One region of the Allobosea sp. LjRoot90 genome, then DNA from elsewhere that is predicted to be linked to it. Evidence: riboswitches for the same ligand, from Rfam matches in the RefSeq annotation. Region 1 holds a riboswitch; each other region holds the start of a gene.

Region 1 (2,253 bases):
GCTTGCGTCGCGAGGGCGAGATCGCCTTCGAGCATGAACGCCTCCTTGGATTGGCGCGGCCGTCGCCGGCCGCGCGAGGCGTCAGGCCGCCGCTGTCGCGGCGCTGCGGCGCGCAAGCCACGGCCAGAGCACGCCGACGGCAAAACCGGTGGCAAGCCAGAGCGCGGCCTGGATGGCGAGCGAGAGCGCGGCGAAATGCGCGGCGATCTCGGCTGGCACCTTGCTTTCCGGCGCGGCCGGGTGCGGCGCGCCGATCAGATGCGGCAGCAGCAGTGCCAGCACGGCGAGCGCCCGGGCCCAGGAGGCTTCGACCCGCAGGAACACGAAGAGCGCGCCGGCAGTGACCACGGCCGTCAGCAGCCACCAGAGCTGGCGTTGCTGGAGCTCGGCTGCAGCGGAGCCCGGCAGTTCCGGCGCCAGCCCCATCGCCGGAGCGAGCCCGAAGGCGAGGAAACCGCAGATGGCCCAAGCGAGCGACCGGCGCTGGTCGATCTGCTCGTTGGCCGCGATCATCCCGGCAAGCAGCAATGCGGCGAAGCCGATCGCGGTCGCAATCGTCACCAGGCTGGTGAAGGCGGTGCGCTGCAAGCCGTCCTGCGGCTTCCATTCGTGCTCGCCGGTGTGTTCCGCCCCGGCTTTCGGGTCGTTATGGACGAGAATGATGCGGGCGTCGCCGGTGAAGGCGGCCTGCATCGGGGCGCCTTGCACACGCAGCGCCGCCTCATAGGTCTCGGCCTTGAGGATCAGCGGGGTGGTGGTGACGTGCTGGAGTGCCGAGATCAGCAGCCCAGCCAAGAGCCCGGCCAGGATGCTGACCGTGAGAACACGCGTGACCATGTGCTTCCCCTCAATGGCAGGGGAAGGCGAGGCCGTGACGCGTGTCGTGCGCCGCGTTGTGGATATTGGACGAGGCGGCGAAGCCGACGGTGTAGATCAGCACGAAGCCGAGGATCAGCGCGGCGGCGACGGCTTTCGCTCGTTCCGAGACGCTGGCCTGGCTGGTAACGGTTGCGGTGTTCATTGGCTCACTCCTGGCCACCCCACCGGCAGCCTGTTGGACGACATCGAATGACGGCAGGTCTCCTGGCTCGCGGGTCTGATGTCCTGCGCCGCCTTCCCGGTCGAAAAACCAGTGGCCGATGGCGCGGAACTCGCCGCTTACAGTTGCGGGGGCAGCCGCGGTCCTTCACCGCGTTCCCTTTTCACCTCGTCGTCGAGGCACCGTCATGGATGATCATTAGCCATCCGGTGGTCGCTGTGCAATGCAATGCCCGACTGGAAAGCGCATGGCGGCTCACATGACCCTTCCCCCGCTCACCCTCGTCCTCGGCGGCGCCCGCTCCGGCAAGAGCCGTCATGCCGAGGCGCTGATCGAGGCACTGCCGCCCGCCTGGACCTATATCGCCACCGCCCAGGCCTATGACGACGAGATGCGTGCCCGCATCGCCGAGCATCGCGCCCGCCGGTCCCGCGATTGGCAAACGGTCGACGCCCCGGTCGCCCTGCCGGAGGCGATCCGCAATGCCCGGACTGGGCAGCCCATCCTGGTCGATTGCCTGACGCTCTGGCTGACCAATCTGCTGCTCGCCGAGCGCGATATCGCGATCGCGACGGGCGAGCTTATCGCGGCCTGCCGCGAGGCGACGGCACCGGTCGTGCTGGTCTCGAACGAGGTCGGGCTGGGCATCGTGCCGGACAATGCGCTCGCCCGCCGCTTCCGCGACGAGGCCGGCCGCTTGCATCAGCGCCTTGCGGCGCAGGCCGGGCGCGTGGTCTTCATGGTCGCCGGATTGCCGATGCAGGTGAAGTAGCGATGGACGAGACCGAGGACGCCGCCCGCCACAAAGCGAAGATGGCCAAGCGCAAGGCGGTTCAGGACGCGGAGGTCGCCGGCAAGACGCTCGAAAAAGGCCTGCTGATCGTCAACACCGGCCCGGGCAAGGGCAAGTCGACCGCCGCCTTCGGTTTGATCCTGCGCGCGCTCGGCCATGGCTGGCGCATCGGCGTCGTGCAGTTCATCAAGGGCGCCTGGTCGACCGGCGAGCGCAAGGCGCTGGACGCATTCGGCGACCAGGTCTCCTGGCACTCCATGGGCGAGGGCTTCACCTGGGAGACGCAGGACAAGGCCCGCGACATTGCCGCCGCGACCCGCGCCTTCGACAAGGCGAAGGAACTGATGGCGGATGAGAGCATCCGGCTATTGGTGCTGGACGAGCTCAACATCGCCCTGCGCTACGACTATCTGCCGCTCGC
Region 2 (2,253 bases), on a different contig from region 1:
AGGCGGTGGCCGATTATGCGGTGGCGAAAGGCGTGACCTTCGTCAATCACACCTTCACCTCGCATCTCGCCCTCTCGGCCTCGCTGCAGCCTTATGCGGGGCTCGCCGATCACGAGATCTGCGAATACCCGGCGATGCCGAAGCCGCTCGCCACGGCGATCTCCGCCAACCATCTGGAGCGCGATGCGCAGGGGCAGGTCGCGGCGCCGGATGCGCCCGGCCTCGGCATCGAGGTCGCGACCACGGCGCTGCAAGGCTACCTCCAGGACGTCGAAATCTCGGTCCAGGGCAAGCGGCTCTACAGCACGCCCAGTCTCTGAGCGGCGCTTGACGGCGCGGTCCCGCCTTATAGGGTAGCCGTGATCGAGGTTCTCCGGGTTGCTTCCGGAGCTAAGAGGGAATTCGGTGAGGCGCGCTTGCGCCAAAGCCGAGGCTGCCCCCGCAACTGTAAGCGGCGAGCCCTCCGTCCATCGTCCACTGGCGCTCCTTGCGCCGGGAAGGCCGGGCGGAGCCAGCGTCGACCCGCGAGCCAGGAGACCTGCCCCGATCGTCGAAGACGTCTTTCGGGCGGGGTGTCCCGGAGGTGTGCATCGGTGGCGGTCGTCCGAGCCCGCCATCTGTCCACATCCCCTGCGCAGCTCCCATCCGTCATCTCGGGGAGCGATGAAGTCCATGTCCATGGCGACCGCCATGCGCGCGACCGCGCAGAGCTTGACGGCTGCGTGCCGTCCACTCTATCAGAAATGCAACATTGTTACATTTGAGGTTCGTCCCGTGCCGACTGCGCGTCAATTCGCCCGCCTGCTGCAATGGCCCGCCGCGGCGCTTCTCGGCACTTTGCTCGCGGGCGCAGCCTCAGCCGCGCCGACGCAGTATCCGCTGACATTGGAGAACTGCCGCGAGAGCGTGACCTTCAGTGCGCCGCCCAAGCGCGTCGTCGCGATTGGCCAGACGCAGACGGAGATTCTCTACGCGCTCGGCCTCGGCGACCGTGTCGTCGGCACTGCCGTCTGGTTCTCGCCGGTCGCCAAGCCTTATGAGGCCACCAACGCCAAGGTGAAGCGCCTCGCAGACAATGATCCGAGCTTCGAGGCGGTGCTGGCGCAGGAGCCGGATCTCGTCACCGCGATGTTCGAATGGCATGTCGGGCCCAACGGCATCGTCGGCAAGCGCGACCAGTTCGCGAAGGTCAAGGTCCCGACTTACGTCTCGCCGACCGATTGCGTCGGCAAGGACAATTCCGGCGCCGGCGATGGCGTGCGCACCCAGATGTTCACGATGGAGCTGGTCTATCGCAACATCCGCGAGTTCGGGCAGATCTTCGACGTCGCCGACCGGGCCGAGACGCTCGTTGTCGAGCTCAAGGCACGCGAGGACAAGGCGGTCCAGGCGGTGGCGAACGTCAAGGCCAAGGACGTGCCGGTCGTCGTCTGGTTCTCCAGCAAGGACATCAAGGGCGACGGCTTCATGGCCGGCAGGAACGGCGTGCCCGCCTATATCCTGTCGAAGCTCGGCGCCCGCAACGTCATCAGCACCAATGAGGAATGGCCGCTGGTCGGCTGGGAGAGCATCGCCGCCGCCAACCCCGCGGTGATCGTCACGGTGAAGATGGATCGCCGCCGCTTTCCGGCTGACGATATCGAGAAGAAGCTCGACTTCCTGAAGACCGACCCCGTCGCCAGTAAGCTCGATGCGGTGAAGAACAACCGCGTCGTCATCCTGGATGTCGGCGCGACCCGCGCCGGTCTCGACACGGTTGATGGCATCGAGACTCTCGCCAAGGCGATCGCCGGCTTCGGCCTTTCTCCTTGAGCCACGCCGTCCACGGCCCCAACTGGCCGGCGCGGATCGCCATCGCGCTGGCTTCTCTCGCCGCGCTCACCTTCTCGGTGGCGCTGGCGGTGACGATCGGCGAGATGCGCATCCCGCTGGAGACGGCGCTGCGGGCGCTCGGCAACGGTTTGTTCGACCTCGATTTCCCGGTGAGCGCGATCCAGCAGGGCGTGATCTTCGATTATCGCCTGAGCCGGGCGCTGATGGCGGGCTTGTGTGGCGGGGCTCTCGCGCTCTCGGGCGCGATCCTGCAGGCACTGCTGCGCAATCCGCTGGCGGAGCCCTATGTTCTCGGCATCTCGGCCGGCGCCTCGACCGGCGCCGTCGCGGTGCTGATCCTCGGCGTCGGCATTGGCGGCACGGCGCTGACGGTCTCCGCCGGCGCCTTCATTGGCTCCTGCGCCGCGCTTGCCGTGGTCG
Region 3 (2,253 bases), on a different contig from region 1:
CTCGTATTGCAGGCCCGCGACCAATGTCTGGCCCTGGGTGATCTTCAGATCGCCACGCCAGTCGAACTTGGTGCGCTCGCCGAGGTTCTCAGCTGGTAGACCGAGGATGCCGGCGGCGTTCGGCCGGCGGTTCGAGCGATCCTGATTGCTGTAGGACACGCCGAAGCGGTTGACGAAACGCCCCTCGAACGGATCCCAGACGACCTCGCCGCGGGTGAAGGCCTGGCGGTAGTTCTGGCTGGAATGGAAAGCGTCCGGCCGGCTCGGGAAGCCGGAATCGCTGGTGAAGAGCAACTGGCCGTCGATATAGCGGCCGACCCAGTTGACGCTCAGCGTGTCGGTCAGCCGGGCGCCGAGGCGGGCGGAATAGCTCCAGTTATCGTAGGAGTTGGGATTGCGGCGCCTACCCGCCGGAACCAGCCCGGGCGGGGTCACCGGCGTCGAATCCGCGCGGAAATGGCTGACGCCGAAGGCGTAGTCGAAGCGGTCATTGCCGCCGCTGAGGCCGATGCTCTGGTTGAAGGTGCCGTGGGAGCCGGCCTCGACGGAGGCTGTCACCTTGGGCGGGCCTTCGCCGCGCTTGGTGGTGATGGAGATGACGCCGCCGAGCGCATTGGCGCCATAGAGGCCGCTCTGGGGACCGCGCAGCACCTCGATCCGCTCGATATCGGTGGTCAGCATCTGGCCGAAATCGAAGGAGCGGTTCGGTGTCGAAGGGTCGTTCACCTCGATGCCGTCGATCAGGACCTTGACGTGGTTCGAGTTGGTGCCGCGCATGAAGACCGAGGTCAGCCCGCCCGGACCATTGGTCTGGACGAGATTGAGGCCAGGCACGGCGGCGAGCGCCTGCGGCAGGGTGCGGCGCTGCTGGTGCTCGATCTCCTTGGCGGTGACGACGGTGACGGAGCTGGCGATCTCCCTGGCCGGGGTCGGCACGCCCGTCGGGCTGACGACGAGCTCGTCCAGCGCGATCGGCTTCTCGCCCGATTGCGCCAGCGCCGCGAGCGGCGTCAGCATGGTCGAGGCGGCGAGCAGGGAGAAGACGAACGGGAAACACCCGCTCTTGGCGGGGCTGGGCAAACGGATCACGGTAAAACCTCGGCGGTAACGTCAGTGGCACGTCACCGCGAACGAGATAATCCGCTCCGCTCCCGCAAGCGGGCGCGCAAAGGCTTATCACCCATCAGCGGACCCCCGGCCGATGTGTTCGCGTGTGACCACGGCTGACGGCAGGTCTCCTGGCTCGCGGGTCACCGCCTTTCACCGCCTTCCCAGGTCCGAGGCCCCAGTGGCATATGGTGAAAGGCTCGCCGCTTACAGTTGCGGGGGCAGCCGCAGCATGAGGTGGCTAAGCCACCCGCACTGCGTTCCCTTTTGATCCCGTGAGGGAACCGTCGCGTTCACGACTAGGGCGGAAATGCGGCGGGGTCAATTCGGCCGGCCGATGCTGCCCTCGAATGGGCCTTCAGAAGCTGTAGGCCGCTTTCACCTTCACCAGATGCTGGCTGAAATTGGTGATGTCGAGATCGCCGGGCACACCCTTGGCCTTGCCGGCGATCTGGACATTGTAGGCGGCCGAGATGGCGAATTGCTTGGTCGCCTGCCAGAAGATGCCGGGGCCGGCGAAGGTGGCGTAGCCGGCGTCCTTGCCGAAGCCGAGCTCATTGTGACGGCGCTGATGGCGGACCTCGCCGCTGAGATAGAGCCCGTCGATCAGCTGCCAGGCGAGCGAGCCGCCGACCGTGAAGGTCGAGGAACGCAGATAGGGGCTCGGGCCCGTCCAGGTCAGGTCGTGCGAGAGGTTGAGCGCGGCGTAGAGCTTGCCGGGGACCAGCGTCTTGTCGGCAAAGATGCGGATGCCGGTGTTGTAGGTGGTGAAGTTGCCGGCGCCGCTTGGGTCGTTGCGGTTGAAGCTGGGGTCGACGACGACGGTCAGGCCGATGCCGTGCAAATCGCGTCCGAGCAGGCGGTATTTCATCTCGACGCCGGCGCCGAAGCTGCGGCTGTCGGCGCCCGTGCCGGCGATGGTGGCATCGGTATAGCCGCCGAGCAGATAGGGGCCGATCTCGAAGCAGGGGAAGAGCCCGTAGGAGCCCTGGAGCTGCAGGCCGTGCGCGGCCTGGCGGCCGTCGCGGACACCGAAGCCGCCGCCATAGGTCAGGCTCGCGCCGAAGGAGCCGACTTCGGCGACGTCCGAACCCGTCGTGAAGCCGAAGGCGTCGGTCGGGATGCCCTCGCTCTCGGTACAGGCCG

What was found. A riboswitch is a leader RNA that binds a small molecule or an ion and turns the genes downstream of it on or off. The one in region 1 is predicted to bind cobalamin.
Region 2: linked by a shared signal. The riboswitch ahead of ACSQ3M_RS16615 (ABC transporter substrate-binding protein) and the one ahead of ACSQ3M_RS24225 (CbtB domain-containing protein) in region 1 are both predicted to bind cobalamin.
Region 3: linked by a shared signal. The riboswitch ahead of ACSQ3M_RS17715 (TonB-dependent receptor plug domain-containing protein) and the one ahead of ACSQ3M_RS24225 (CbtB domain-containing protein) in region 1 are both predicted to bind cobalamin.

Annotation. Positions count from the first base shown of each region.
Region 1 is NZ_CAXUTF020000008.1:84,006-86,258, reverse strand. It holds gene ACSQ3M_RS24235 (DUF1636 family protein) at 1-35, opposite strand, end outside; gene ACSQ3M_RS24230 (CbtA family protein) at 82-837, opposite strand; gene ACSQ3M_RS24225 (CbtB domain-containing protein) at 848-1,021, opposite strand; cobalamin riboswitch at 1,057-1,240, opposite strand; gene cobU (bifunctional adenosylcobinamide kinase/adenosylcobinamide-phosphate guanylyltransferase) at 1,299-1,811, shown strand; gene cobO (cob(I)yrinic acid a,c-diamide adenosyltransferase) at 1,814-2,253, shown strand, end outside.
Region 2 is NZ_CAXUTF020000004.1:251,816-254,068, forward strand. It holds gene ACSQ3M_RS16610 (mandelate racemase/muconate lactonizing enzyme family protein) at 1-320, shown strand, start outside; cobalamin riboswitch at 350-560, shown strand; gene ACSQ3M_RS16615 (ABC transporter substrate-binding protein) at 802-1,812, shown strand; gene ACSQ3M_RS16620 (FecCD family ABC transporter permease) at 1,809-2,253, shown strand, end outside.
Region 3 is NZ_CAXUTF020000004.1:484,502-486,754, forward strand. It holds gene ACSQ3M_RS17715 (TonB-dependent receptor plug domain-containing protein) at 1-1,089, opposite strand, end outside; cobalamin riboswitch at 1,212-1,411, opposite strand; gene ACSQ3M_RS17720 (hypothetical protein) at 1,466-2,253, opposite strand, start outside.